DNA from 2 places in the Mesorhizobium sp. M0208 genome. Region 2 is predicted to be linked to the other one. Evidence: predicted binding sites of a transcription regulator. Region 2 holds the regulator's gene; the other holds the start of a gene.
The links. The regulator PhoB, encoded in region 2, activates phosphate uptake and scavenging genes when phosphate is short. The targets are predictions, from matches to a motif close to TGTCATNNANCTGTCAT.
Positions count from the first base shown of each region.

Region 1 (15,016 bases), on a different contig from region 2:
GACGTACTGAAGACAGGCGATTCGTTCGAATACGCAGTCGGCAAGGGCGCCGAGTCCAATCCGAAGCTGGTGCCGCTAGCCGATCTGCAGGCGCCGAAAGTCGACCCGACGACGCTGAACTCGAAGAAGGTGACCGACCTGATGACGGCGGCCGGCTTGCTTTAGCCGGCGTTCGTCCTAAAAGGGCAACCGACTGCGCTCCTGTGGAATTCGCTTTCCGCGGGAGCGCTCTGTTTTCAAGATGGCATTTGTCCATGACCACAAGCTGCTCGCCGCATTCGCCGACGATTGTTTCCGCCTTCGGGCGGAAACGGCACAACGTCTGATCTGATGCAGTCGGCGATCGATCTCGCACCTTCAGGCTTGCCAGCCGATACCACGGCCGTGCGGGCACGTCGTTGGTCGGTCTCATGGATTGCGCTGGCTGCCGTCTTTGTCTCGCTTTTCGCGCTGCTGCCACTTGCCTTCATCGTCTGGGTGGCGGTGCAGACTGGCTGGGAAACAGTGGTGGCGCTGGTGTTCAGGCCGCGCGTCGGCGAACTTCTGGTCAACACCAGTCTGCTGGTGGTGCTGACCGTGCCGATTTCGATCGTGCTGTCGGTGGCGCTGGCCTGGCTCACCGAGCGCAGCGATCTGCCGGGGGCCCGCCTATGGGCCTGGTTGTCGGTGGCGCCGCTCGCCATTCCCGCCTTCGTCCACAGTTACGCCTGGATCACCATGGCGCCCAGACTGCACGGCCTGTGGGCCGGCGTGCTTGTATCCGTCATCGCTTATTTCCCGTTCCTCTATCTGCCGATAGCGGCAGCTTTGCGCCGGCTCGATCCCGCTCTCGAAGATGCAGCAGCGGCCCTCGGGCTTGGCCCATGGCGCGTGTTTCGGCGTGTCGTGCTGCCGCAGCTCCGACTCGCCATTTGCGGCGGCTCGCTGCTGGTCGGCCTGCACCTCCTGGCCGAATACGGGCTCTATGTCTTCATCCGCTTCGACACCTTCACCACCGCGATCGTCGACCAGTTTCAGTCGACCTTCAACGGTCCCGCCGCCAACATGCTGGCCGGCGTGCTGGTGACCTGCTGCCTTGTGCTGCTCGGGCTGGAGGTGCTGGTGCGCGGCGAAGAGCGCTATGCCCGCGTCGGTTCGGGTGCCGCGCGCCAGCAGCAGCGCACGAGCCTTGGGCGCGCCACCATTCCTTGCCTGCTGCTGCCTGCCATTACCACGCTACTGGCGCTCGGCGTGCCGTTCGCCACCATCGGCCGCTGGCTCATGGCCGGCGGCGCCGATGTCTGGCGGCTCGACGAGATCGGCCTGGCGCTTGGCCAAACGCTGTTCCTGGCGATTGCCGGGGCGCTGCTCGCCACCGTCGCGGCAATGCCGATGGCGTGGATTTCGATCCGCGCACCGGGGCGGCTGCAACGCGTCCTGGAGGGCTGCAACTATATCGTCGGCGCGTTGCCCGGCGTTGTCATCGCCCTGGCGCTGGTCACCATCGCCGTGCGTGTCGCCATGCCGCTCTACCAGACCCTGTTCACCATCCTGGTCGCCTATGCGCTGATGTTCCTGCCGCGCGCCCTGATTAGCCTCAGGGCGTCGATAGCACAGGCGCCAGTCGAGCTCGAACGCGCCGCCTCCAGCCTCGGCCGGTCGCCGCTCAAGGCGCTGTGGTCGACGACCATCCGCCTGTCGGCGCCGGGCGCCGCAGCCGGCATGGCGTTGGTTGCCCTTGGTATCATGAACGAATTGACCGCAACCCAAATGCTGGCGCCCAACGGCACCCGCACGCTGGCCATGGCGTTCTGGTCCTATAGCGGCGAGATCGACTATGCGTCGGCGGCGCCTTATGCCCTGATCATGGTGGCGATGTCGCTGCCTTTGACCTGGCTGCTCTACGTCCAGTCGAAGCGGATGGCCGGGCGATGAGCTTTCTCGAGCTGAGCGGCATCCACAAGCACTACGGCCCCGTCGCAGCACTTGCCGGCGTCGACCTCAGCGTGGCCAGCGGCAGCCGTACGGCAATTGTCGGGCCATCCGGTTGCGGCAAGACCACGTTGCTGCGGCTGATCGCCGGCTTCGAGGCGCCGGACCAGGGCCGCATCGTGCTCGATGGCGAGATGCTGGCCGATGGCGACACGGCCGTGCCGGCGCATCGCCGCGGCATCGGGCTGGTGGCGCAGGACGGCGCTCTGTTCCCGCATCTGAGCATCGCCGCCAATATCGGCTTCGGCATGGGGCGTCACGAGGAAAAGCGCAGCGAGCGCATCGCCGAGCTCGCCTATGTCGTCGGGCTGGACAAAGGTATCCTGAAGCGCCGTCCGCACGAACTCTCCGGCGGCCAGCAGCAGCGCGTCGCGCTCGCCCGCGCCATGGCCATGAAGCCGCGGCTGATGCTGCTCGACGAGCCGTTCTCGGCGCTCGACACCGGCCTGCGCGCCTCGATGCGCAAGGCCGTGGCCGAGCTCCTTGAAACCGCCGGCATCACCACCATCCTGGTCACCCATGATCAGGCCGAGGCGCTGTCATTCGCCAGCCAGGTCGCGGTGATGCGCGACGGCAAATTCTCGCAGATCGGCACGCCGCGCGAGCTCTATTTCAGGCCGAAGGACAGGATGATCGCCGAGTTCCTCGGCGACGCCATCGTCTTGCCGGCCAGGATCGCCGATGGCTTCGCTACCTCGCCGCTCGGCCGCATCGCCGTCGACAGCACCGAGCGGCGCGACATTGCCCGCATCATGCTGCGGCCCGAGCAGGTGCTGCTGAAACGAACCTCGCGTGAAGGCATGTCGGGCACGCCGGACATGCTGTTCGGCGAGGTCACGGAATCCGAGTTCGCCGGCTCGATGTGCACCATCGCCGTGCGTCTCTTGAACAGTCCCGATCCGCCCGACGCGGCCGCCATCGGCAACACGCCATTGATCCTGCGCAAGCCGGGCATGGACGCGCCGGCGGTCGGCGAGATCGTGCGGCTGACCGTGTCGGGCAAGGCGCATGTGTTTGCCTGAACGGTTTTGCGCAAGGCCGATTTCAATCGACCCGTTTGCCCGCCTGATCGAACCAATGCAGCGTTTCGGACCTGGCCACGACGCGCAATCGGTCACCTGGCTTGGCGTTGGCGCGGCCTGAGACGCGCACCACGATGCGGCTGCCGGCTGCCACGCAATGGAGAAAGCTTTCGGCACCGACCGGTTCGACCGCTTCCACTGTCGCAGGCAGCGCGAGCGCGCCGGCCGGCGCCTCTGCCGCGAAGGTGATATCGGCGTCCTCCGGACGAAAGCCTAGTGTCACCACCTTGCCCTGTCGAGGCGCCAAGCCAATCACCGTACCGTCGGCCAATACCGAGCTTGGGGAGGCCCCTGTGAGCGCCAGCAGATTCATCGGCGGTGCGCCTATGAACGAAGCGACGAAGGTCGAAGCCGGTTTCTCGTACACATCAAGCGGAGCGCCGGTCTGCTCGACCAGTCCGGCGTTCATGACGACGAGGATGTCGGCCAGCGTCATCGCCTCAAGCTGGTCGTGCGTGACATAAACCGAGGTGACGCCAAGCGAGCGCTGCAGATTCTTGATCTCGATGCGCATCTGCCCGCGCAATTTCGCATCGAGGTTGGACAGTGGTTCGTCGAACAGGAAGACCTTCGGGTTGCGCACGATGGCGCGACCCATGGCGACGCGCTGGCGCTGACCGCCTGAAAGCTCGCGCGGGCGCCGGTCGAGCAGCGCCGAAAGCTCCAGCACCTTGGCCGTCGAGCGTACCCTGCTATCGATCTCGTCCTTCGGCGTGCCGCGGTTGCGCAGGCCATAGGCCATGTTGTCATAGACCTTCATATGTGGGTAGAGCGCGTAATTCTGGAACACCATGGCGATGTCGCGCTCGGTCGGGCCGATGGCGTTGACCACCTTGCCGTCGATGGCGACTGTACCGGCCGAAATGGTCTCCAACCCGGCGATCATCCTCAGCAGCGTGGACTTACCGCAACCTGACGGCCCGACCAGCACGCAAAGCTCCTTGTCGGGAATGGCGATGGAGACGCCCTTCACGGCTTCGACGCCGCTGGGATAGACCTTCTTCACGTCCTTCAGATCGACGGTCGCCATCAGAGTCTCACTTTTCGGATTCGACCAGGCCGCGCACGAACCAGCGTTGCATCATCACCACGACGAGGATCGGTGGCACGATGGCCAGCATTGCCGTGACCATCACGAGGTGCCATTGGGTGTCGGCGTCGGCGAACGAAACCATCTTTCTCAGCGCGATGACGATGGTGTTCATGTCGTTGCTGTTGGTGACGAGCAGCGGCCAAAGATACTGCGTCCAGCCATAGATAAAGAGGATCACGAACAGCGCGGCGATGTTTGTCCGCGACAGCGGCAGGAGGATATCGAAGAAGAAGCGCCATGGCCCGGCACCGTCGACACGCGCCGCCTCGACCAATTCGCCCGGTATGGTCATGAAGAACTGGCGAAACAGCAGCGTTGCGGTGGCTGAGGCGATCAGCGGGACGATCAGGCCGGCATAGGTGTCGATCATGCCGAGATCGACCATCACCTTGTAGGTCGGCAGGATGCGCACCTCGACTGGAAGCATCAAGGTGATGAAGATCAGCCAGAAGAAGGTCATGCGCAGCGGAAAGCGAAAGAACACGATCGCGTAGGCCGACAGGATCGAGATGAAGATCTTTCCGACCGCAACGCCGAGCGCCATGATCGTGGTGTTGAGGAGCAGCCTGCCGACGCTGACCCCGCCGATACGGCCGATGCCGCCGAACAGCGCCTCACTGTAGTTGTTCCATAGCTGGCCGCCCGGCAAGAGCGGCAGCGGCGGCCTGAGGATCGTTTGCAGCGTGTGCGTCGAGGCAACGAAGGTGTAGTAGATCGGAAAAGCCACGATCAATATGCCGAGGATGAGCACGGCATGGGCGATGAAGGTGCGGAGCGGGGACTGGCCGATCATCGCTGCCCTCAGCCGTAGTGGACTTTGCGTTCCACATAGCGGAACTGGATCGCTGTGAGCGCGATGACGATAGCCATCAAAATGACCGACTGCGCCGCCGAGTCGCCCAGGATCAGATTGACAAAGCCGTCATTGTAGACCTTGTAGACCAGCGTCTCGGTCGTCTTGCCCGGCCCGCCGCCGGTGACGGCATGAACGATGCCGAACGTGTCGAACAGGGCATAGACGGTGTTGACGACCAGCAGGAAAAAGGTTGTCGGCGCAAGCAGCGGGAAGACGATGGTCCAGAAGCGCTTGGTTTCGCCGGCGCCGTCCATGGCCGCCGCTTCGATCAGCGTTTTCGGCACCGCCTGCAGGCCGGCGACGAAGAACAGGAAATTGTAGCTGATCTGCTTCCAGGCAGCCGCCGACACCAGCAGGATCATGGCGTGGGTGCCGTTGAGCAGTGGGTCCCATGCGATGCCGAGGCTTCTCAGCAAATAGGCCAACGAGCCTATCGAAGGGTTGAACAGAAACAGCCACAGCATGCCGGCAATCGCCGGCGCCACGGCATAAGGCCATATCAACAGTGTGCGGTAGAGGCCTTTGCCGCGCATGGCCTTCTCGGCCATAACCGCGAGCAGCAGGGCCGCAACCATGGCAACGATCGCGGTCGCAAGCGAGAACACCACCGTGACCTTGATCGAGTTGAGATAGGCCGGATCGGCCAGCACCTTCCGGAAATTGGCAAACCAGACGAACCTGCTCTTCAGCCCGAACGGGTCTTGCCTGAGCATCGACTGGTAAAGCGCCTGACCGGCCGGCCAGTAGAAGAAAACCAGGGTTATGGCGAGCTGTGGCGCCACCAGCAGGTAGGGCAGGATATTGTTGGGAAAGACGACGCGTGGAGACAGGCTGATTTCCCTCGCTATCCAGGCATCGCCCACACGCGCGCGCGTGGGCGATATTCCAACCGACTGACCGAGACGATCTCGTTAGTTGTCCAGGGCTTCCTTGATTGCGGCGTCGCCGCGCGCGACCGCATTGTCGAGGGCCTGCTGGGCGGTTTGCTGGCCGGCCAGCATCTTCTCCAGCTCCTCGTTCTGGATATCGCGCACCTGCGGCAGATTCGGCAGGCGCACGCCCTTCGAATTGTCGGTCGGCGGCTTGCCGATCATCTGCAGGATGGGTGTCTCGCGGCCGGGGTTCTTTTCATAGAAGCCTGATTTCTTGGTCGCCTCGTACGCGGCGAGCGTCACAGGCAGGTATCCCGACTTCTGGTGCAGGTATTCCTGCACATCAGTCTTGGACAGATAGGCAAAGAAGGCGGCAACGCCCTTGTATTCCTCGTCCGACTTGTTGCCGAACACCCATAGGCTGGCACCGCCCGGCGTTGTGTTCTGCGGGGCACCCTTGGCGTCACTGTCGTAGGGAAGCTGGCCGATGCCATAATTCATGCCGGACTTGACGATATCGCCGAGGCCGCCCGACGATTCGGTGAAGATGCCGCATTCGCCGGCGAGGAATATCTGCTTGGCTTCGGAGGTGCGTCCGCCATATTTGAACGTGCCGTCCTTGGCCAGGTCGGCGAGCGCCTGGAAGTGGTTGACGAAAATCGGCGCATTGATCTTGAGTTCGACGTCGCCGCCGGCCAGGCCATTCTGCTGGGTCGCCCAAGGCACGTCATTCCACGCCGCGAAATTCTCCAGATGGATCCAGGTCAGCCAGGTCGAGGTATAGCCGCAAGAGGCGGCGCCGCTCGTTTTGATCTTCTTGGCGGCTTCCCAAACCTCGTTCCAGGTCTTGGGCGGATTGTTCACGTCGAGGCCTGCCTTCTGGAAGATGTCCTTGTTGTAGTAGAGGATCGGCGAGGAGGAGTTGTAGGGGAAGGACAGCATGGTGCCGTCCGGCTTGGAATAATAGCCGACGATGCCGGGCAGATACTGGCTCTTGTCGAAAGTCATCCCGGCGCCGGTCATCACATCGGCCACCGGCTTTATCGCACCCTCGGCCGCCATCATCACGCCGGTGCCGACGTCGAACACCTGGAGGATATCGGGCGCTTGCCCGGCACGAAAGGCAGCGATGCCGGCATTCAGCGTCTCCGGATAGGTGCCCTTGAACACCGGAACGAGCTCATATTCGCTCTGGCTGGCGTTGAAATCCTTGGAGATCTTGGCGACGACCTCGGCGTTGGCGCCGGTCATGGCGTGCCACCAGCTGATCTGCGTGACGGCGAAGGCGGAGGTGGTGGAAAGCAGGGTCACGGTGGCGGCGATACCGGCCGCAAAGCCGAAGAACTTCATGTTTCATCTCCCGTTTGTCATTGGCGAAAGGGGCACCTCCGCAAAGCCAATATGTGGCGCTGATGACAATCGGACAACGGTTTTGTTGCCGATCAATGAACACCATTCCTTCCTAAAGTGCACTCGCTACCGAAACCGGGCGTCAGAAACGACATCACCGCCTTTTCGGCGCAGCGGCATCGGTTTTCCCCCGAAAAGACCCGCCTCATGGCCTACGGGTTAACTATTCGTTAAAATCTCCAAGAGCTAATCCGTCACACCTCCCCTGTTAGTTTTGACCGAGTGAACCAGGATGCTGACGGTCTATAATTGTATCGTAAATCAGCACGACCTGAGACTGGTTGCGCTCGCCGCACTCGTCTGTGGAATTTCTTGTTTCTCAGCAGTTAATCTCCTTAAGCATGTCGGCCGATCGACCGAGCGAAACCGGCTTGTCTGGCTGATGATCGCCGCGGCCTCGACCGGGTTCGGCATATGGGCGACGCATTTCATCGCCATGACCGCGTTTACGCCGGGAATACCGAACGCATACAATCCGGGATTATCCGCCTTTTCGCTTGCCGCCGCCGTCATCCTGACCGCGCTTGGGATGTGGGTCGCCACCTTGCGCCGCGGCATCGACCATTTCCTCGTCGGTGGTGCCATTCTGGGCGGCGCCATCGCGACGATGCACTACATCGGCATGGCGGCTTTCGAGGTCGAAGGCCGGGTCGTATGGAACCTGCTCCTTGTCGCGATGTCGCTTCTGGCCGGCGTGACCCTTGCGGCACTGGCACTCCTGGTCGTTTTGCGCCGCCCGTCAGCAGTCGCGACTCTCGGCGGCGCCGCGCTTTTGACGCTGGCCATTTGCAGCTTGCATTTCATCGCGATGGCCGCGGTGTCGATCATTCCGGATTCCTCGATTGAAATATCCGAACATTCCATCGAGCCCATTTCCCAGGCCTTTGCCGCAGCGGTCGCCAGCCTTGTAATCCTTGTGCTGTCAGGTGCCGCGCTGTGGATCGATCTGCGCTTTCGCCACCAGAAGCTCGAGGCCGAGCGCATGCACGATCTCGCCAATGCGGCGGTGGAAGGTCTGATCGTTTGCGATGGCACCCGCATCGTCAGCGCCAATGACAGTATGGCGAAGCTGACCGGAACAGCGACAGCCACCCTGAACACGATGCAACTCGGCGAGCTTTTCGACGGACAGAGCGCAGCCGCTATGTCCGGCTTCGGCGAACAGGCGCAGGAAGCGAAATTAAGGGGCAGCGACGGCGCGAGAATTCCTGTCGAGCTGATCGCCAGGAAGATCACCTACTGCGGCAGGCCTCATACGGTGCTTGCCGTTCGCGACATCCGTGAGCGCAAGAAGGCAGAAGAAGAGATTCTCCGCCTCGCGCATTTCGATCCGCTTACCGGGCTTGCCAATCGGCGGAGCTTTTCTTCCCGGCTGGAAGCAGAAGTCGCCTCGATGGATCGTGGCGGCAAGGATGGATATCTGGCGCTCCTGCTGCTTGACCTCGACCGGTTCAAGCAAGTCAACGACCTCTACGGCCACAGCGCCGGTGACGCGATGCTGCAGAAGCTCGCGCACTGCATCTCCGGCATCCCGCGCAACGGACAGATGCTCGCGCGTCTCGGCGGTGACGAATTTGCCATCATAGCTCCGAACCTCCCCGACCCCTTGGCCGCAGGCCGGATAGCCGAGGACTTGCTGGCGGCGATCCGCGAGGAAAACAGGGTTTCGGTCGGCTCCGGCCTCGTCTCGGCCAGCATCGGCATCGCCTTCTTTCCGCTGGATGCCGAAGACCAGGCCGGCCTGATCAGCCATGCCGACACGGCACTCCATCGCGCCAAAACCGAAGGCAGGGACACTTACCGGTTTTTCGAGATAGCCATGGGCACCGCGGCCCGCGACAAGCGCGTGATGGAGCATGAATTGCGCCAGGCCATCGCCCGCAAGGAGTTCCACCTCGTCTACCAGCCTCAGAAGGAAATCCGCGGCGGCAGGATGATCGGCTTCGAAGCCCTGGTCCGGTGGCAGCACCCTGAGCGGGGTGATATTTCTCCGGCTGTTTTCATCCCCGTGGCCGAGGACAGTGGCGCGATCGCCCAGATCGGCGACTGGGTGCTGACGACGGCTTGTAACGATGCTGCTCGCTGGACAAATCCGCTGATGGTCGCCGTCAACGTCTCCGCCGTGCAGCTTCACAATCCGAACTTCAGCCGCAAGGTGCATGATGCACTGGCGAGGTCCGGCCTGGCACCCGGCTGGCTGGAACTGGAGATCACCGAAACAGCCCTGGTGAAGGATATGCCCCGCGCGCTGGCGGCCTTGAGGCAGGTCAAGGCGCTTGGCGTGCATGTAGCGATGGACGATTTTGGCACCGGCTACTCTTCGCTGTCCAACCTTAGCGCCTTTCCCTTCGACAAGATCAAGATCGACGGGTCGTTCATCAAATCGGTCGACAAGAACGCCCAGTTCGCGGCGATCGTCCGCGCCGTGCTGGGGCTTGGACGCGGTCTCGGCCTACCGGTCCTTGCGGAGGGCATCGAGACGCCGGGTGAATTGCAGTTCTTGGATGCCGAGGCTTGCGAGATCGGGCAAGGCTATTACCTCGGCAAACCGGCTCCGATCGAGACGTTCGGCGAACTGACGGGCGTGGCTGCTCCGGCAATCCGCACAGCCAGCCGACGCGGCGCAAGCATTGCCGTGCTCAAGCCGCGCCTGCGCACGGTCTGAGCCTATCCCGGCTGAAGCGCCGCCTCGACCAGACGCTTGGCATCCGGCCCCGACCATTCGGCCGGGCCGTTCATATGGGCGATGAGGCAGCCTTGCCCATCGATCAGCATGGTGACGGGCAGACCTAGCGCCAGGCCGCGCGTCTTGACGTCGTTGAACAGCGACATCGTGGCATCGCGATAGTAGCCGAGCGACTTGACGCCGGTGTCCTCCAGGAATTTCTTCGGTTTGGCATCGTCGCCGGCATCGACGTTGACGGCAACAACCTGAAACGCATCGCTGCCCATCTCCTTCTGCAGCGCATCGAGCGCCGGCATTTCGGCGCGGCAAGGTGCACACCATGTCGCCCACAGATTGAGCAGCACCGTCTTGCCGGCATGATCGGCGATCGTCGTCGGCTTGCCGTCGGGGCCGTTGAAGGCAAGGCTTTTCAGCGATTGCGGCGGATCCGCCGGCAAAAGCGCGGCAACCTGGCCGGTAGCAGCGGCGGCGATCTTCTTGGCACGGTCGGTCTTGGCGACGCAGGCGGCGTCGTCCTTGCCGCCGCCGGCGGCCACTTGCGCGGGCGCCTTGTTGCCAGAACTGCTTTCCCTGACATATACCGCGACCGCGCCGGCCAGCACGCCCGCAACCAAAGCGGCGAGGATGAGACGCAAAGCCGGGAAGAATCTATTGCCGTCTGCCATTTTTTAAAAACTGCTCCGGAGCACGGGTTATAGCGATGAACGACAAGAAGGCCAGCAACCAGATGTGGGGCGGACGTTTTGCCTCGGGTCCGGCCGCAATCATGGAAGCGATCAACGCGTCGATCTCGTTCGACCGCAAACTCTATGCGCAGGATATTCGCGGCTCGATCGCCCATTGCCAGATGCTGGCGCAAACGGGCATTATTTCGGCGGCCGATCAAGAAAAAATCACTCACGGGCTGAACACGATCCTGGCAGAGATCGAGACCGGCACATTCGAGTTCTCCACCAGGCTGGAAGACATCCACATGAATATCGAGGCCCGTCTGGCCGATTTGATCGGGCCCGCAGCTGGCCGCCTGCATACCGCCCGCTCGCGCAATGACCAGGTGGCGGTCGACCTCAGGCTGTGGGTCAAGGACGAGTGCTTTCGCGTCGCCGAGGCGCTGAAGGGCCTGATCACGGCGTTCCTGGATCGCGCCGAGGAGCATGCGGCAACGGTGATGCCGGGCTTCACCCACATGCAGGCGGCGCAGCCGGTGACCTTCGGCCATCACTGCATGGCCTATGTCGAGATGTTTGCGCGCGACCTGTCTCGCGTCCGCGATGCGATTGAGCATATGGATGAAAGCCCGCTCGGCGCTGCCGCCCTTGCCGGCACCAGCTTTCCGATTGACAGGCACGAGACAGCGAAGGCGCTTGGCTTCCGCGAGCCGATGCGCAATTCGCTCGACAGCGTTTCGGATCGCGATTTCGCGCTCGAGTTCCTGGGCGTAGCAGCGATCTGCGCGACGCATCTGTCGCGACTGGCTGAAGAGATCATCATCTGGTCGACGCCGCAATTCGGCTTCGTCAGGCTGTCGGATAGTTTCTCGACGGGTTCGTCGATCATGCCGCAGAAGAAGAATCCCGACGCTGCCGAACTGGTGCGCGGCAAGACCGGCCGCGTCACCGGGCACCTCGTCGGCTTGCTGACAGTAATGAAGGGCATGCCGCTGACCTATGGCAAGGACATGCAGGAAGACAAGGAATCCGTCTTCGACGCGGCCGAGACGCTCGACCTGATGCTGGCGGCAATGACCGGCATGGTGCGCGACATGACGGTGAACACCGCGGCGATGAAAAAGGCTGCCGGCGCCGGCTATTCGACTGCGACCGACCTCGCCGACTGGCTGGTGCGCACGCTCGGCCTGCCGTTCCGCGAGGCGCACCATATCACTGGCCGGGCGGTGGCGCTGGCCGACGACAGGAAGATCGGGCTCGACAGGCTTTCGCTGGAGGATCTGCAGTCCATTCACCCCGGTATCAGCGCCGACGTGTTTTCGGTTCTTGCCGTGCAGAATTCTGTAAAGAGCCGCACGAGCTTCGGCGGCACCGCGCCGTCCGAGGTGCGCAAGCAGATCCGCTACTGGAAAAAGCGGCTCGCCAAGGCGTAAGACGCGGGGTGCAATGGCCGCAAAACTCGGCTAGAAGCGGCTGCGGGCAACAGTTTCGGACGGATGGCACGATGACCGGAAGCAGGATTTTGGTGACGCTGACGCTGTTGGCAGCAATGGCCACCGTTGCGGCCTGCGGCAGGAAGGCTGCGCTCGATACGCCCTACGCGGCCGCCGTGCAGGCCCGCAAGGACGCCGAGAAGGCCAAGCAACCTTTGCCGCCGGAGCCGGAAAAACCTGTTGAGGACAAGAAATTCATCCTCGACCCGCTGCTCTGATTTTTCGGACCAATCTCGTGAACCATTTCGACTACCGCGACGGCGCGCTGCATGCCGAGGACGTGGCGATATCAGACATCGCCGCCAGCGTCGGCACGCCATTCTATTGTTATTCGACGGCGACGTTGACCAGGCATTTTCGCGTCTTCACAGAGGCCTTTGCCGGGCTCGACGCCCTCGTCTGCTATGCCATGAAGGCGAATTCGAACCAGGCCGTGCTGAAGGTGTTGGCAAGACTCGGCGCCGGCGCCGACGTGGTCTCGGAGGGCGAATTGCGCCGCGCTTTGGCGGCCGGCATTCCGGCAAGCAAGATCCTGTTTTCGGGCGTCGGCAAGACCGCGCGCGAAATGGATTTTGCGCTCTCGGCCGGCATTCTCTGTTTCAACGTCGAATCCGAACCGGAGCTGGAGCTGCTGTCGGCCCGCGCGACCGCGCTGGGCAAGATCGCGCCGATCTCGCTGCGCATCAATCCGGATGTCGATGCCAGGACGCACAACAAAATTTCGACTGGGAAGGCCGAGAACAAGTTCGGCATTCCCTGGCAGCAGGCACGAAAGGTTTATGCCCGCGCGGCTGAGCTGCCGGGCATCAAGGTCACCGGCATAGACACCCATATCGGCAGCCAGATCACCGAATTGCAGCCCTTCGACGAGGCCTTTGCGCTGCTGGTGGAGCTGGTCGGCGCCCTGCGCTCCGACGGTCATGCCATCGAGCACATCGATCTCGGCGGCGGCCTTGGCATTCCCTACCGCGTCGACAACAACCCGCCGCCTTTGCCCGATGCCTATGCCCGGATCGTCAGAAAGCATGTCGCCGAGCTCGGGCTGAAAGTGATGTTCGAGCCAGGCCGGTTGATCGTCGGGAATGCCGGCATCCTGGTCTCGGCGGTGATCTTCGTGAAGGAGGGCGACGCCAAGAACTTCCTCGTCGTCGACGCCGCGATGAACGACCTGATCCGGCCGACGCTTTACGACGCTTTCCACGACATCAAGCCGGTGGTGCAGCAGCCGGCCGCAGCACCGCGCATGAAGGTCGACGTCGTCGGCCCGGTTTGCGAGACCGGCGACTATCTCGGGCTCGACCGTGACCTGCCCCGGCTGAAATCCGGCGACCTGATCGCTGTCGCCACCGCCGGCGCCTATGGCGCCGTCCAGGCTGGCACCTACAATACCAGGCTGCTGGTACCGGAAGTGCTGGTCGACCGCGACCGCTTCCACGTTGTGCGACCGCGCCAGACCTATGACGAGCTGATCGGACTGGACTCGGTGCCGGACTGGTTGGAGTAGAACTCTGCAGCTACAGGCGGTGCTGAATGAGCGCCCTGGTTTCGGCGATCCTGTTCTCGTTCCGGCGATAGAATGTCCACTGCTTGATGCGCTTGCTGCGCAAAAGCCCTGCCTGGGTCAGCACGCGCATATGTTCGCTGAGCGTCGCCTGGGTGATCCCCAGCTTTTCCGCGATCAGCAGCGCGCAGACTCCGTCGTCGACCAGATCGCCGTCCGCCTGCGGCGGAAAATGCGCGCGCGGGTCCTTGAGCCAGTCGAGGATCTGCAGCCTGCGCTCGTTGGCAATCGCTTTGAAGAGGTCGACCTCTTGCATTTAGCCACTTTGCCAAGTTACTAAGTAATGTCAACTCTGAATGTCAGCCCTGGGAGTGAAAGCATGCTGCACGGCCACACGATCACACGCGAGCGCATTGCGGCGATGGAACCACGCATCCGACCCTTCGTGCGCCACACGCCGGTGCTGCGCGTCGACATGGCCGATTTCGGCCGCCCGGCTCTGCCGGTCGACCTGAAGCTTGAGTGCTTGCAGCATTCCGGCTCGTTCAAGGCGCGTGGTGCGTTCACCAATCTCCTCGAACGGCCGGTTCCTGCGGCCGGCGTCGTCGCCGCATCGGGCGGCAATCACGGCGCCGCCGTCGCCTATGCCGCCATGCGACTCGGCCACAAGGCGACCATCTTTGTTCCCGAAGTGAGCCCGCAGGCCAAGCTGGACCGCATCCGTGGCTACGGCGCCGAGCTGATCGTCGGCGGCGCCCGTTATGCCGAGGCGCTGGCCGCCAGCGAGAGCTTCGCCGAAAAATCCGGCGCCCTGCAGATCCACGCCTTCAATCAGGAGGAGACGCTGGTCGGGCAGGGCACGCTCGGCCTCGAAATCGAGGCCGACCTGCCGAAGCTCGACACCCTGCTGGTCGCTGTCGGCGGCGGCGGCCTGATCGGCGGCATCGCCGCCTGGTTTTCCGGCCGCATCAGGATCATCGCTGTTGAGCCGGAGGGTGCGCCGACGCTTCATCGCGCGTTCGCGGCGGGCCGACCCGTCGACGCGCCGGCTGAGGGCGTCGCCGCCGATTCGCTCGCGCCAAAGCGTGTCGGCGAAATGATGTTTCCTATCGCCGAGGCATTCGTCGAGCGCTCGATCCTGGTCGGCGACGACGACATTGTCGCCGCCCAGGCGGCGCTGTGGGACCGCGTGCGAATCATCTCCGAGCCGGGCGGTGCGGCCGCCTTCGCGGCGCTCCTGTCCGGCCGCTACGCACCGGCTAGAGGCGAGCACGTTGCCGTACTGGTCTGCGGCGCAAACGCCAATCCGGCGAAATTCTGACAATATCCGGGGCATTATTGTTCACGTTTTGGGGAACCGCCTCGCCTTCGCCGTGTTTGTTGG
Region 1 is NZ_JAMYSP010000039.1:36,333-51,348, forward strand. Features, by position in the region: gene NKJ17_RS27950 (iron ABC transporter substrate-binding protein) at 1-165, shown strand, start outside; gene NKJ17_RS27955 (ABC transporter permease) at 331-1,914, shown strand; gene NKJ17_RS27960 (ABC transporter ATP-binding protein) at 1,911-2,993, shown strand; gene ugpC (sn-glycerol-3-phosphate ABC transporter ATP-binding protein UgpC) at 3,016-4,083, opposite strand; gene ugpE (sn-glycerol-3-phosphate ABC transporter permease UgpE) at 4,091-4,939, opposite strand; gene ugpA (sn-glycerol-3-phosphate ABC transporter permease UgpA) at 4,948-5,832, opposite strand; gene ugpB (sn-glycerol-3-phosphate ABC transporter substrate-binding protein UgpB) at 5,914-7,224, opposite strand; gene NKJ17_RS27985 (bifunctional diguanylate cyclase/phosphodiesterase) at 7,517-9,949, shown strand; gene tlpA (thiol:disulfide interchange protein TlpA) at 9,952-10,635, opposite strand; gene argH (argininosuccinate lyase) at 10,671-12,071, shown strand; gene NKJ17_RS28000 (hypothetical protein) at 12,143-12,349, shown strand; gene lysA (diaminopimelate decarboxylase) at 12,367-13,635, shown strand; gene NKJ17_RS28010 (ArsR/SmtB family transcription factor) at 13,646-13,948, opposite strand; gene NKJ17_RS28015 (threonine/serine dehydratase) at 14,012-14,953, shown strand.
Region 1: the regulator PhoB is predicted to act here: its motif matches at 7,287-7,303, upstream of ugpB (sn-glycerol-3-phosphate ABC transporter substrate-binding protein UgpB).

Region 2 (15,016 bases):
TCGATGTCGAGCGCGTTGAAGAAAGCCTTGAACTCGCCTTGCGAGATACCGCCATTGCGCGCGTCGAACAGCGCTCGCGTTGCGCGCAGCAGCGACAGGTCCAGGTCGATGCGGCTTTCGATCCGGTTAAGCGCGTCGTCCGCCGTCGCCTCGAATTTAATGCGGGCCGCCTCCTGGGTGGCAAAATAGGCAAAGCCCGCCATCGTCAGGCTGATCAGCGCGACGGCGATAAAAGCGACGGTCGGAAACAGCTTCTTCAATTGCAGATACGTCCCGTGGACGGTTCGGCATCTTTATGGGCAAGTCCCGACGCCAACACAATGCCCAGGCCAAAGCATGGTGACGACTGGCACATTTTGGCGGCTTGTGATTAGCCGGCTAATTCTCGTTCATGCGGCGATCTTCAGCGCGCCCGGCCCCGGAATGGCGCCGGGTGGGCACTTGCCGAGGATGATCATACCGAGCACTTCGTCCTGGGTGACGTCGGTTGTGCGCGCCGTGCCGACAACCCGACCGTTCTTCATGACGCAGACACGGTCGGCAAGCTCGAACACGTCGTGAATATCATGGCTGATCAGGAAGATGCCGATGCCGTCGGCCTTGAGCTGCTTGACCAGTTCGCCGACCTGCGCCGTCTCTTGCGGCCCAAGTGCCGCCGTCGGCTCGTCCATGATCAGGATGCGAGCATTGAACAGGATGGCGCGGGCGATCGCCACCGACTGCCGCTGGCCGCCCGACAGCTTTACCACCGGCTCCTTGAAGCGTTGGAAACGCGGATTGAGCCTGCCCATCACCTTACGCGCCTCGGCCTCCATGGCGACGTCGTCGAGCGTACCCCAGCCGGTCATCAGCTCGCGGCCGAGAAAAAGGTTGGCGGCCGCATCGACATTGTCGGCCAGCGCAAGCGTCTGATAGATCGTCTCGATGCCGTACTTCTTGGCGTCGCGGGGGTTGGAGATCGAAGCCTCCTCGCCGTTGACGAAAATCTGGCCCGCATCGCGCTTATAGGCGCCGGACAGGATTTTTATCAACGTCGATTTGCCGGCACCGTTGTGGCCGAGCAAAGCCATCACCTCGCCCGGGAAAAGATCGACCGAGGCATCGTCGACGGCGCGAATGCCGCCGAAGGCGATCGAGATGTTGCGCATGTCGATCAGCGGCGTGCCCGTGGGAGCGGTCTTGTCGGCCATGATCGTTCCTCCTCCCTAAACGCGTTTGCGATAGACGGTATCGAGCCAGACCGCGAGCACCAGCACGGCGCCGACGACGATGCTCTGCAGCGGTGAATCGATGCCGAGCAGCACCATGCCGGATTGCAGCGACTGCATCAAAAGTGCGCCGAGCATGGCGCCGAGCACCGTGCCGGAGCCGCCTGCAAGTGACGTGCCGCCGATGACCGCGGCGGCGATGACCAGCAGTTCGTCTAGCGTGCCCAGCGCATTGGTCGACGAGTTCTGCCTGGCTGACGAGATCGCCGCGGCGATCGTCGCCAGCACGCCCATGATCATGAACACCTTCATGGTCACCCAACGCGTGTTGATACCGGCAAGGTTGGCGGCTTCCGGATTGCCGCCGATGGCGAAGACATAGCGGCCGAAACGGGTACGCTTGGTGATGAAGGTCATGATCAGCCCGACGGCCACAGCCATCAGCACGGGTATGGCGATGCCATGGGCGATGAACAGCCCGCCTTCGGGAACTGTTATATTGTTGGCCGCCGCGTATCTGTTCACGATGCCGACCGGCCAAGGATAGGAATTGGCGAGCCATATGGCGCCCATGATGACAGCGCAGGTGAGGACACCGAGGAACGTCTCGGCCCAGATCGGGCGCAACGGAAAGCGGAACCGCTTGCGCTGCACCCGTCCGTTGAGCAGCATGAACACAACCGCCAGGCACGCGATAATTCCGACGATCCAGCTCCATCGCGCGCCGATCGAACCCGCCGGCCCACCGCCCATCAGCTGGAAAGTGGCATCAAGCGGCGCAATCGTCTGACCGCTGGCGACCCACCATGCGGCACCCCGCCAGACCAGAAGGCCGCCCAGCGTCACGATGAAGGCCGGCACCTCGAGGTAAGCGATGATGTATCCCTGGAACGCTCCGATCAGAAGGCCGAGCGCCAGGCCAATGGCCAGCGCCAGGATCCAGATCCAGGGGTTGCCGAGTTGTAGACCGATCATTCGCACCAGGAAATGCACCTGCGCAAAGCCCATGACCACGCCGATCAGGCCTTCGGCGGAACCGACCGACAGGTCGATATTGCGCATGACGATAACCAGCACCATTCCGGCGGCCATTATGGCCACGGCGGAAGTCTGCACCGAGAGGTTCCAGAGATTGCGTGGCGTCAGGAAGGTCCGGCTGTCGAAGTCGAACGGATTGACGCCGAGCCGTACGCTGGAAACGACATGCAGGCCGACCCAGATGACCAACAGCGCGCCGACCATGCCGAGCATGCGGGTGTCGATCTCGGTTGCCTTGAGAAACCGGGCAACGATGCCGAGCTCGGATTCCCGCGCCCGGTCTGCCGTGCTGTCGACCGGCGTGTTGGAAGTCGTGTCGGTCATCATGTTTCTCCCGCCGGGTTGCCGTCTGCCGCGGATGCCGGAAGCAGCCTAGAAGTTATCCGCCGGAAGCGGAAAAACAATTCTTTTTGAAAAAACGCCGCGGCGAGCGGCCGCGGCGTTCGGACTTCTCGGAAACGTCGGCTCAGTTGCAGACCGCAACAGTGCCAGCCGCCACGCCGGCGCAGACCTCTTCTTTCTTGATCCAGCCGGCGTCGATGACGACGTTGAGGTTATCCTTGGTGATGGCGACCGGAGTCAGGAACAGCGACTTGACCGTGTTGCCGCCGGGCGTGGTGAAATCCTTCACGCCGGCAATGTCGGTCATCTGCTTGCCGTCGGCAAGCTGCGAGGCGATCTCGGCGGCGTTCTTGCCGAGCTCGCGCGCGTCCTTCCACACCGACACGGTCTGTGTGCCAAGCGCGATGCGGTTCAGTGCGGCGTGGTCGCCGTCCTGGCCCGAGACCGGAACCGATCCGGCCAGCCCTTGCGCCGTCAGCGCGGCGACGACGCCACCGGCGGTGCCGTCATTGGCCGCGACCACGGCATCGACCTTGTTGTCGTTGGCGGTCAGGAACTGTTCCATGTTCTTCTGAGCGTTGGCCGGCAGCCAGCCGTCCGTATAGGCCTCGCCGACATTCTTGATCTTGCCGCTGTCGATGGCCTCCTTCAGCACCTCCATCGAACCGGCAAACAGGAAATCGGCATTCGGATCGGAACCCGAACCCTTGATGAAGACGTAGTTGCCTTCCGGCTTCACCTTGAAGACTTCGCGGGCCTGCATGCGGCCGACTTCCTTGTTGTCGAAGGTCAGATAGAACACGTCCTTGTTCTCGATCAGCCGGTCATAGCCGACGACCGGGATGCCTTCGTCCAGTGCCTTCTGCACGGCCGGCCCGATGGCCGAGGCATCCTGTGCCAGGATGATCAGCGCATTGGCACCCTGCGAGATCAGGCTCTCGACGTCGGTGAGCTGCTTGCCGGGGTTGGACTGTGCGTCGGCGGAAATATACTTGTCGCCGGCGGCCTCGATGGCCGCCTTCATTGCGGCCTCGTCGGTCTTCCAGCGCTCTTCCTGGAAGTTCGACCAGGAAACGCCGATGACCTTGTCTTTCGCCTGCGCCACCGACGCCAGCGCCAGCGTCATGGCGACACCCGCCAGAATGGCGGTCGTGAATTTCTTCATCATATCCTCCCTGCGCCGCGTACGGCGTGACCAATTGCTCAACGACCAGCTTAGAAGCTCTAATTTTTTCGAGCCTCGAAAAAATACTGGCCCGATCTCCGGCTGCTGTCAACATCGATTGTGATGGATTTTGATGACTGTGCGAGTTTTTTCGAGCGTCGGAATAAACGATGACAGCGCCACCTGCATCTGACACTATTTGCCGCATCCGACACTATTTGTCGGACATTACCGACGGCTTCCGGTTCATGAGCGGCCGCGGCAACCGGGAGGAAAGCAAAACGATGTCGGTCGGAATCCGCCACGACGATTTGCGCCGGCGCAACCGGGCGATGGTGATCTCGGCGGTGCGCCGGGCCGGCCAGCCGTCGCGTACGGAGATCGCAGCCACCACCGGCCTCAGTCATTCAACCATATCGGCGATCTCCTCCGACCTGATACGGGAAGGCATCCTCGCCGAGAGCAAGGCAAGTGAGGCCGTTTCGTTGAAACGCGGTCGTCCGCAGGTCGGCCTCGCCCTCAACCCGGAAGCGGCGGCGGTGCTGACCGTGGTGTTGTCACTGAATTTCCTGTCGGCCGCCATTATCGACTATGCGGGACAGGTGGTCGCCGAGGAACAGCGCCGGCTGGACACGCTGACCATGCCGCGCGACGAGCTGATCCGCGAATGCATGGCCATCGTCCGGCGCCGGCTCGAGGACCCAGACCTTGACGCCCGCAGTGTCGCCCGCATCGCCCTGGCGATTCAGGGCATTACCGACTCCCCTGCACGCGCCATGCTGTGGTCGCCGATCACGCCGCAGACCGACATCGCCTTTGCCGACATGCTGGAAGACGAATTCGGTATCCCGGCCACGGTGGAGAACGACTGCAATATGATGGCGGTGGCTTTGCGCTGGCGCGATCCGGATCGCTATCGCGACGACTTCATCGCCATCCTGCTTTCGCATGGCATCGGTATGGGGCTTGTGCTGAAGGGCGAACTGTTCACCGGGACGCATTCCTCGGGCGGCGAATTTGGCCACATGATCCATCGTCCGGGCGGAGCGCTCTGCCGTTGCGGGCGGCGCGGCTGCATCGAAGCCTATGCCGGCAACTATGCCATCTGGCGCAACGCCAGGCAGATGAGCGAAGACAGCGAACCTATCGCCGACGTCAGCGACGCCGACATGCGCGCGCTGGCCGCCCGCGCGCGCGAGAAGGATGGGCCGGAACGCGAGGCCTACCGCAAGGCCGGCGAAGCGCTGGGTTTCGGTCTCGGCTCGCTGTTCGCGCTGATCGATCCGGCACCGGTCGCGATGGTCGGCGCCAGTGCCGCCGCCTTCGATCTGATCGAGCCGGCCTTGCGCAAGGCCATCGCCCAGACCGCCGGCGGCCAGCACTCGGGCTCGATCTCCTTCGATACCGAGCCGAACGAATTGCCGCTGATCCGCGAAGGCTGCGCGATGCGGGCGTTAAGCTTCGTCGACCAGGAGATTTTCGCGCCGGGCGCGCAAATGAGGCCCGGCGTCAGAAAGAACGTCGCCTGACCAGGCGGGTCAATCTTCCCTGATCGCATAGCCGGCACCGCGGATGGTGCGGATGACATCCGGCATGCGGCCGTTATTGACGGCTTTACGCAGCCGCCCGACATGGACGTCGACGGTGCGTTCGTCGATGTAGATCGTCTCGCCCCAGACATTATCGAGCAACTGGCTACGCGAGAAGACGCGGCCCGGATGCCGCATCATGAACTCGAGCAACCGGAATTCGGTCGGCCCGAGCCTGATTTCGCTCTTCTTGCGATAGACCCTGTGCGATTCGCGATCGAGCACGATGTCGCCGACCTTCAGCACGCTGGACAGCACTTCCGGCTTGGCGCGCCGCAGCAGCGCCTTGACCCTGGCCATGAATTCCGGCGTCGAAAACGGTTTGACGAGATAGTCGTCGGCGCCGGTCGAAAGACCGCGCACCCGATCGCTCTCCTCGCCGCGCGCGGTCAGCATGATGATCGGCAGCCGCTCGGTTTCGGGGCGCACGCGCAACCGGCGGCAGAGCTCGATGCCGGAAACCGCCGGTATCATCCAGTCGAGCACCAGAAGGTCGGGCACATTCTCCTGCAAACGGATCTCGGCTTCGTCGCCGCGTGTCACCACCTCGACCTGGTAGCCTTCGGATTCGAGATTGTAGCGGAGCAGCACGCCCAACGGCTCCTCGTCCTCCACCACCATTATGCGTGGTGCGATCATCGGCTGGGCACCCCCATCATGTCACCGGCGCGGACATTGTCGTTTCGTCCTGCTTCGGACGATTGACCGGCAATTGTTCGCCGGTCAGCACATAATACGCATTTTCGGCGATGTTGGTGACATGGTCGCCGATCCGCTCGAGATTCTTGGCGCAGAACAGCAGATGCGTGCAAGCAGTGATGTTGCGCGGATCTTCCATCATGTAGGTTAACAGCTCGCGGAACACGGACGTGTATTTGACGTCGATACGCTCGTCGGCGGCGCGCAGCTTGGCCAAGGCGGCCGCATCGCCTGCAGCATACTCCTCGATGACGCCCTGCACCTGGATGAGCACTAGCTGCGCCATCGCATCGATGGAATGCGATAGGTCGCGCGGCGTGGCGCTGAGGCCGACCGCGCTCACACGCTTGGCGATATTCTTGGCAAGGTCGCCGATGCGTTCGAGGTCGCCGGCCATGCGGATCGCTCCGACGACATGGCGCAGATCGTGAGCCATTGGCTGGCGCTTGGCGATCAGGGTGATGGCGCGATCGTCCAGTTCGCGTTGACGCGCATCCATGATGGCGTCGTCGGAGACGACGCGTTGCGCCAGCACGTTATCGGAATTCAACAGGGCCTTGGTCGCCCCGCCGACCATCGAACCGGCGAGGTCGGCCATGTCGCGGATCAGCTTGCTGATCTGCTCGAGATCCTCGTCGAAAGAAGCGACTGTGTGTTCGCCCATGGTCCTGTCCTCATATGCATGATCGGAACGGCTCAGCCGAAGCGGCCAGTGATGTAGTCCTGCGTGCGCTTCTCGCGGGGCGACGTGAATATCTTCTCGGTCCGGTCGAACTCGACCAGTTCACCCAGATACATGAAGGCGGTCTGGCGCGACACGCGCGCCGCTTGCTGCATGTTGTGGGTGACGATGACGATCGTGTAGTCGGCTTGCAACTCGTCGATCAGTTCCTCGATCTTGGCCGTCGACAGCGGGTCGAGGGCCGAAGCCGGTTCGTCGAGCAGGATGACTTCCGGCTTCACTGCCACGGTGCGGGCAATGCAGAGCCGCTGCTGCTGGCCGCCGGACAGGCTCAAGCCGCTGGCGTTTAGCTTGTCCTTGACCTCGCTCCACAGCGCGGCCCGCTTCAACGCTTGCTCGACGCGGCCGTCCATCTCGGACTTGCCGAGATTCTCGTAGAGCCTGACGCCGAAGGCGATGTTCTCATAGATCGACATCGGGAACGGCGTCGGCTTCTGGAATACCATGCCGATCTTTGTCCTGAGGAGGTTGAGATCCTGCGACCGGTCGAGAATGTTCTTGCCGTCAAGCAGCACCTGGCCCTCGGCGGTCTGTTTCGGGTAGAGCTCGTAGATGCGGTTGAAGACGCGCAGCAGCGTCGATTTCCCGCAACCCGAAGGGCCGATGAAGGCCGTGACGCTGCGCTCGGGCAGCGACAGGCTGATGTCCTTAAGCGCCTTGCTCTGGCCGTAGTAGAAGTTGAGGTTCTTGACCTCGATCTTGGTCTTCTTGGCGACCGTTTCGGTCATCGTCATGTCTGGGGACAACATCTGTGTCATCTGTCCTCTCTGCGTCCGGTAAGGCTGCGGGCGAGGATGCTCAAGCCCAGAACCGTCAGGGTGATTATGAGTGCGCCGGTCCACGCCAGTTGCTGCCATTCCTCGTAAGGGCTGAGAGCGAACTGGAAGATGGTCACCGGCAGGCTGGCCATCGGCGCGTTGATATTGCTGCTCCAGAACTGGTTGTTGAGCGCGGTGAAAAGCAGCGGCGCCGTCTCGCCGGAAATGCGTGCTATCGCCAGCAATATGCCGGTGACGATGCCGGACAATGCGGCGCGGTAGGCGACCGAACGGATCACCACCCAGCGTGGCGCGCCGATCGCGGCACCGGCTTCACGCAACGCGTTCGGCACCAGGTTGAGCATGTCTTCAGTGGTGCGCACGACCACCGGAATGACCAGGATGGCAAGCGCCACGGCGCCGGCAATGGCCGAGAAATGTCCCATTGGCCGCACCATCAATTCATAGACGAACAAGCCGATGATGATCGACGGCGCCGACAACAGGATGTCGTTGATGAAGCGGACGACGGTGGTGATGCGCGAAAAGCGTCCATACTCGGCCATGTAGGTTCCCGCCAGCACGCCGATCGGCGTGCCGACGACAACGGCGATGATCGTCATCAGCAGGCTGCCCGCGATGGCATTGAGCAGGCCGCCGGCTTCGCCCGGTGGTGGCGTCATCTCGGTGAAGACCGCGAACGAAAGCCCGGCTGTGCCCTTATAGACCAACGCACCGAGAATGAGCGCCAGCCAGGCAAGTCCGATGCCGGCGGCGACGACGCAAAGCGCCATCATCACCGAATTCCTGGCTTTGCGGCGGCTGTGGAGCGATGAGGATGTCGACATCGGTCAGGCTCCCGTACGGGCGTCGATCCGCATCAGCATATAGCGGGCGGCGGCAAGGATCAGGAAGGTGATGACGAACAGGATCAGGCCGAGCGCGACCAGCGAGGAGGTGTAGAGGTCGCCGTCGGCCTCGGTAAATTCATTGGCGATGGTCGCCGAGATCGTCGTGCCCGGTGCGAACAGGGAGGCACTGATGCGATGCGCGTTGCCGATGACGAAAGTCACCGCCATGGTTTCGCCGAGTGCCCGGCCGAGGCCAAGCATGACGCCGCCCATGATGCCGATGCGGGTATAGGGAATGACCACGCGCCGGGTCACTTCCCAGGTCGTGCAACCGATGCCGTAGGCCGATTCCTTCAGCACCGCCGGCACCGTATCGAAGACATCCTTGGTGATCGAGGTGATGAAGGGCAACACCATTATGGCGAGGATCAGCGCCGAGGTCAGAAGGCCGATGCCGTAAGGAGGGCCGGCGAAAAGGCTGGATAGTCCCGGCACGCCGTGGAAGATGTTGATGATGAAGGGCTGTATCGTCGTCTGCAGGAATGGCGCGAACACGAACAGGCCCCAGATACCATAGATGATCGAGGGAATGCCGGCCAATAGCTCGACCGCTATGCCGATCGGGCGCCTGAGCGGGCGCGGGCAGAGCTCGGTGAGAAAGATCGCAATGCCGATGCCGATCGGAACCGCGATCAGGATGGCGATGGCCGCCGTCACCAGGGTGCCGTAGATCGGCGCCAGTGCGCCAAATTTTTCCGTGACCGGATTCCAGCTCTCAGTCGTCAGGAAAGAAAAGCCGAAGGACGACAGCGCCTGCCATGAGCCGGCAAACAGCGAGATCGCGACACCGCCGAGGATGACCAGCACAAGGATTGCGGAAGCGCGGGTGAGTCCGCGAAATATGGCATCTGTGAGCGCGAAGCGCCGCACCGTAGCGTCCCTGGCCCGGGCTGCTGCAGATGATGGCATGGCATCGGAAGCGATGGTCATTGGGTCCTCGCGATTAAAGGCAACAGGGAGGGCGCCGTCGACGCCCTCCCTGGAGGAGATTACATAGCCGAGTAGAGCGGCTTGCCATCATCGCCGACGACTTCCTTGGCCCACATGGCCTTGACGCTCTCAACCACCTTGTCGGGCATCGGAACGTAGTCCAGCTCGCCGGCCATCTCGTCGCCCTTGTCATACGCCCAGGCGAAGAATTTGAGCGCTTCGGCGGTGGCCGCCGCGTCGTCCGGCTTCTTATACAGGAGGATCCACGTCGCCGCCGTCATCGGCCAGGACTCGGCGCCCGGCTCATTGGCGAGGATCACCCCATAGCCCGGCTGCGAGCTCCAGTCGGCATTGGCCGCTGCCGCCGAGAACGCGGCTGCGGTGGGCTCGACCTTCTTGCCGTCCTTGTTGATCATGTCGGTGTGGGTGAGCTTGTTCTGCTTGGCGTAGGCGTATTCGACATAACCGATCGCGCCGCCGGTCTGGGAGACGTTGTTGGCAACGCCCTCATTGCCTTTGGCGCCGATGCCGACCGGCCATTCCACGGCCTTGTCGACGCCGACCTTTTCTTTCCAGTCCGCGCTGACGTCGCCGAGGTAGTATGTGAAGTTGAACGTCGTGCCCGAACCATCGGAACGGTGAACGACCGCGATCGCCTGCGAAGGCAGCTTGACGTCGGGATTGAGCTTCTTGATCGCCTCGTCATCCCAGCTCGTGATCTTGCCGAGGAAGATGTCGGCCAGCGTCGGGCCGTCGAGAACCAACTCGCCCGGCTTGAGGCCTTCGAGGTTGACGACCGGAACGATGCCGCCCATCACCATCGGGAACTGAGCCAGTCCGGACGCTTCAAGCTCGTCGCCCTTGAGCGGCGCATCCGAAGCGCCGAAGGTAACGGTCTTGGCCTTGATCTGCTTGATGCCGCCGCCGGAACCGATCGACTGGTAGTTGAGGCCAACGCCGGTGTCTTTCTTGTAGGTGTCGGCCCACTTCGCATAGATCGGGTAGGGGAAGGTGGCGCCGGCGCCGGAGATGTCCGCGGCGAGCGCGGCGGACAGGGTGAGGGTGGTCGTCGCCGCCATTGCAATCGCAACGGCCGCCGAGCGGATGAAATGTCTCATGTGGCCTGCTCCTGTTCGGAATATGGTCTCTCGGCGCCATTCCTCCGGCGCCCGCTGAGGCCAATAGCCCCCGATTATTACAGTCGCATGACAGTTTCATGTCGCTCCGGTAACGTCGTCCAGCCGGGTTAAGAAGGAGCGGCCGCGGGCTTTGTCGGCATGGGCCGCGGTTTGCCGCTGGAATCAGCAGCTTGCGTGATTTCCGGCCGGCATCGTCGGCTCGGCGATCGCAGCCACCGGCTTTAAAAGAAAAAAACCGGACGGGAGCGCGTTGCATGCAGCCAGAACGTGTCATGGCCGCGCCATCGCCGAAACAGGTCCGTTGGGGTAAATCTGACCCTGTTTCTTGCCGGCGGTCGCTGCTCCCGCCCGTAACTGGAGGAGCGGAACTTCGAACATCCCATTGTCGCCACTGAGCGCGGCTTTGGTATGGTGCGATCGCACCATGGCCTTACGCTGGAAGCGTTGACGAATCGCAAGTTTCTAACTCGCGCTGGATCCCCATTCGCGCCCGACTCGGCGCTCGATCTTCGAGCAAGGCCTTCGACGGGAAGCGCGACGACTTCTACTTCACGGTATCTACTCCCTTCGCCCTATTCCGCCGGTTGTCGGTTAGGCCGAAGCGGCGTTATAAGCTTGCAGGGGTATTGCTGATGTCTCGACGGATTCTGCCTGTCTTCCTGTGCCTGGCGCTGCCTCTGGGAAGCGGCTGCGCTCGCAGCTATGACGGCACCGTGATCATTCCCAAGCCGCTCGATGTTCGCCGGTTCTGGGACCGGCCTTCGCCGCAGGCGCAAGCCGAACAGTCGCAACTGGAGACCGACGTCTTTCCAGTGGCGCCGCAAACGACGAAAAGGCCGGCGATGCGCAGGAATGCAGCTTCCGTTGCAGCGCCACGGAGGAGGGCCACCAACAACCCACCCGTGCTGTCGCCGGAGCCGACGAAGGCGCTAACTTGCAGGAACGTCAGCGAGCCCGGCAAACGTGCCCGCATGGTCTGCGAATAACCAGCCGACGTCGGTCGACGGCCCTACGCCTCGAAGCGGCTATCCGGTCAAAAGTTCGCCGTCTCGGAACATCGCCCGCCTGAATCAGTCCGCCGGGAAAAAGGCCGGCCCGACCACTCTCACCGGCCGCGCGCCGATCGCCGTTTCGATCGGCTGATGCTGGGCGGCGCCTTGCACCTCGGCAACAGGCGTTTTTGCCTCTGCGGGAACGGCACCGGCGGTTTCGATCCCGGATTCAGGAATTTCCGCGACGATGCCAAAATCCGGCTTTGCCGTCGGCAAGGGAATGATGGCGTTGGTCATGTTGGCCGGTGTCACGGTTCGTGCCCTGAGTTCGGCGACGCGCCGATAATAGCGCTTGACGTCGCAGGCCTTGAAGTTCGCGTCGTCGCGGTACCGGAACGCGGCAGGTAGCTCCACATAGGGTTTTCCCGACTGGAGCGCGACCATCTCTTCAGTCTCGCGAGTGGCGTCGCTCAGCGTGTAGAGGTCGACGCCGGCATCGTCGCAGATATAGCGGCACTGATCGACCGTTTCCTTCAGATCGTCGCTCTTGGCGAACTGCGATTTTGGCGCGGGGAAGAAATATCCGTCCGACAAGCGAACGCAAAACAGCATCCGATTGCCGCCCATTATTGTGCCTGCGAACTGGGGTTTGGGTGCTGTGCGCTGCTGCGCCGGCTGTTTCTTGGCAGCGGGGGCGGCGCAGCCCAGCGCGACAAACCTGGCCTTCAATCCGGACGTGTCCCTGCCCGAATTCGACAGTCTGGCGATCTGGCGTTGCACCTCCGCCTTGCTGGCGACCAGGTCGGCGCAGGGGTTGAAGAAGAAGCCGGCCGTTTTTGCCGTGCATCGGCGTTGTCTCTCCAGCTTTTGAAGCGCGGCGAGTTGCCGGCGCAGTCGGGCAAGCTCGGGGCTGGTCCCGCCGCTGCGCCCCGCCGAAAACAATTGGCTCCTGATAGCACCGCAGCTATCCGCGTAGGAGAAGGATGTCCCGAGCGCAATGGCTATTGCCGACACCAGCATCAGAATCGTGAGGAACCAGAAGCGTGTCATTGGAACGACCATTGTCCTTGTTGCACCGAGAACAGGATTTCTTTGTCGACTATGGATAAGTGCTGGCTAAATCAGTTATACCTAATTGAAGTAGACCACAACACCATCGGAGACTTCAGTTCTAGTGTAGTAAATCCACTCGCGTGAATTCAATATTACATTTTTATTTCAAGATTGAGACGAACCGGCAGCAACGACGCCCGCCACGGCGAAATTTGAAGCGCGCGGCTGGTTCCGCACCGCGATCAATCCGGCGTTGCCGGCCGGCCGTTGCTGAAACCTTAGCCCCAGGTTCGGCGTTGAGCGGCCAAAGGAGGAGACCGAAGATGTCGATCCACTTCACTGTCGCGGGGCTGACCAGGAATCTGTTCCATTCACTTGGGCTGGACCATGAACGCGCACCAAGGCCACTCGATCACGAGCAGAGGCTTTTGCTGGAGTGCTATCTCGCCGGCCAGATTCCGGAATCGGCCTGGAGCGACTATGTCTTCGAGATGCCGGAACTGGCGCGACATGTCGAGGCCAGACGAAGCCGCCACTAGATCCCGAAAAGTGGAATCCGGTTTTTGGAAAAGATCAAGGCGAAGCCTTCACTCGCGGTGCAGCCTGTTCTTGTTTGGGCGAGTTGAATTGCAGAGTGAACACCTTGCCCGGGATGCCTTGAGCCAGCGCCGGTGAAAAGCTCAACGGCAGGCAATGGTCCACGGCCGCGACCGCCGCGTCGACAAAAGCTTGGCGCGCCTTCTCCTCGCCGGCGACGCGGATGGCGGTCGGCTTGGGCCGGCCGATCAGCGTGCCATCGCGCCTGAAGCTGAAGCTCAGGGTGACGGTGGAATTCCCGGCATTCGCCGGAGGGGTCCAGCACGCCTGGATGGCAGCCCCGACCTCGGGCATGGTGTTGAGCGTCGCTGCATTCGATTGACCGGTTGCGCCCACCAGCATGGCGCCTGCAATCACGATCATTCCAGCAATGCTTTTCATGGCAGGGCCTCTGTCCTTGAACCGCCCTCGAGGACGGGACGAACTTCGATGGTAGGGCCGACGGCGGCGATGACAAGATGGCGGCGACGCGTTTCATCAGCCATGCAGGCGTCGTGAAACGCCGTCTGGCGCAACTTCGGCAGGGGCTGAAATAAGCAAAAGGCCGGCGCGCAGCCGACCTTTGCTTCCCATCCGCGCCAGTACATCCGTGGTCGCGGGCTGGAGGTGGATTCAGTAGAAAGGGTTTAGGTTAACGAAACCTTAAGCTCCCCACATCGTGCAAACAGGGGAGATTAAAAAAATCCCCAATTCATTACCGGCTCCTGCAGACGTGCGGACGACCGCTATTGGCATGTGCCTCAGGCGTTGGCCTGCGACCTCACATAGGCGATATAGCCGCGCACGTCGCCGGCCGGCTCGGCATAGGCCTTGCCGAGCTTCTTCTCGATCGCCGCCATATAGTCTTTTGCCCATTGGGGCAACGCATAGTCGATGACGGCGAGGAACTCGAGCGTCGCCGCCAGACGGATGTCGGCGATCGACGGGTCCTTGCCGCCGATGAACGGCTTGCCGTTCCTGAAGAAGGAGTGAAACACCTCCAGCGGCTCGGCTATCGCTTCTATAGCGGCCTTCTGGGCTTCCGACTTCTTGTCGGGATGAGCGTCGCTGTGCCCGACCTCGCCGGCATATTGCGGGAAATTCAGTGCAGGATAGGTGGCGCGCGCCACATAGGGGTAGAGCGTCCCGATCAGGTAGAACATGGCACTGTCGATCATTGCCCGCTTGGCCGGCGCCTTGGGATATAGTTTCTCCAGGCCGTGCTTGTTGGCGAGGTACTGCATGATGGCGCAGCTTTCCCACAAGACACCTCTCGGCAGGCCCTTGTCCTCGATCATCGGCGTCAAATGGGCCGGGTTTCGCGCCATGTATTCGGGCGAGCGCGTGAGGCCCCATACGTCGGTCTCGGAATGGTCGAGCCCGGCGGCGCGTGCAAACACCCGAACGCTCATATTGTTGACGCTCGGCTTCAGCATGCTGAGCGTGAGCGCCGGCTTTTTCGCCGGTTTCGCCTTGGCCTTCGCGGTCTTTTTGGTGGAGACTTTCGTCGCCGGCTTTGCCACTTTCGCCGCTGACTTGGCGGCGGCTTTGGCCGCCGGCTTCGCTCCTGGCCTGGCTGCCTTGGCCGCGGGCTTCTTTGCACTCATGGTTGCTGTCTTTGCCATTATATCCTCCCTTTGTTCGGCGTGCCGTCAGTACGGATTTTTCGGTGCGCGATCCTCCGACAAGGTCGTGCGCGAACGCTCGACCAGCGCCTGGATCGCATCGGCAAGGTGCACTTCGGCGATGTTGTAGTCGCCGCGCGCGACACGCAGCTTGTGCGCCTGCATCAGCACGTCGGCATGGCTGAAGCCGGCCGGCGGCTCGAAGCGGTAGGAGGCGAGCTCGATCAGCAGGCCGAGCGGATCCTCGAA
Region 2 is NZ_JAMYSP010000003.1:249,853-264,868, reverse strand. Features, by position in the region: gene NKJ17_RS05130 (CHASE domain-containing protein) at 1-260, opposite strand, end outside; gene NKJ17_RS05125 (ATP-binding cassette domain-containing protein) at 390-1,190, opposite strand; gene NKJ17_RS05120 (sugar ABC transporter permease) at 1,206-2,570, opposite strand; gene xylF (D-xylose ABC transporter substrate-binding protein) at 2,713-3,753, opposite strand; gene NKJ17_RS05110 (ROK family protein) at 4,038-5,282, shown strand; gene phoB (phosphate regulon transcriptional regulator PhoB) at 5,292-5,981, opposite strand; gene phoU (phosphate signaling complex protein PhoU) at 5,998-6,705, opposite strand; gene pstB (phosphate ABC transporter ATP-binding protein PstB) at 6,738-7,541, opposite strand; gene pstA (phosphate ABC transporter permease PstA) at 7,538-8,389, opposite strand; gene pstC (phosphate ABC transporter permease subunit PstC) at 8,393-9,382, opposite strand; gene pstS (phosphate ABC transporter substrate-binding protein PstS) at 9,442-10,500, opposite strand; gene NKJ17_RS05075 (hypothetical protein) at 11,154-11,507, shown strand; gene NKJ17_RS05070 (DUF2865 domain-containing protein) at 11,592-12,563, opposite strand; gene NKJ17_RS05065 (hypothetical protein) at 12,890-13,105, shown strand; gene tolA (cell envelope integrity protein TolA) at 13,140-13,544, opposite strand; gene NKJ17_RS05055 (glutathione S-transferase family protein) at 13,904-14,767, opposite strand; gene NKJ17_RS05050 (VOC family protein) at 14,795-15,016, opposite strand, start outside.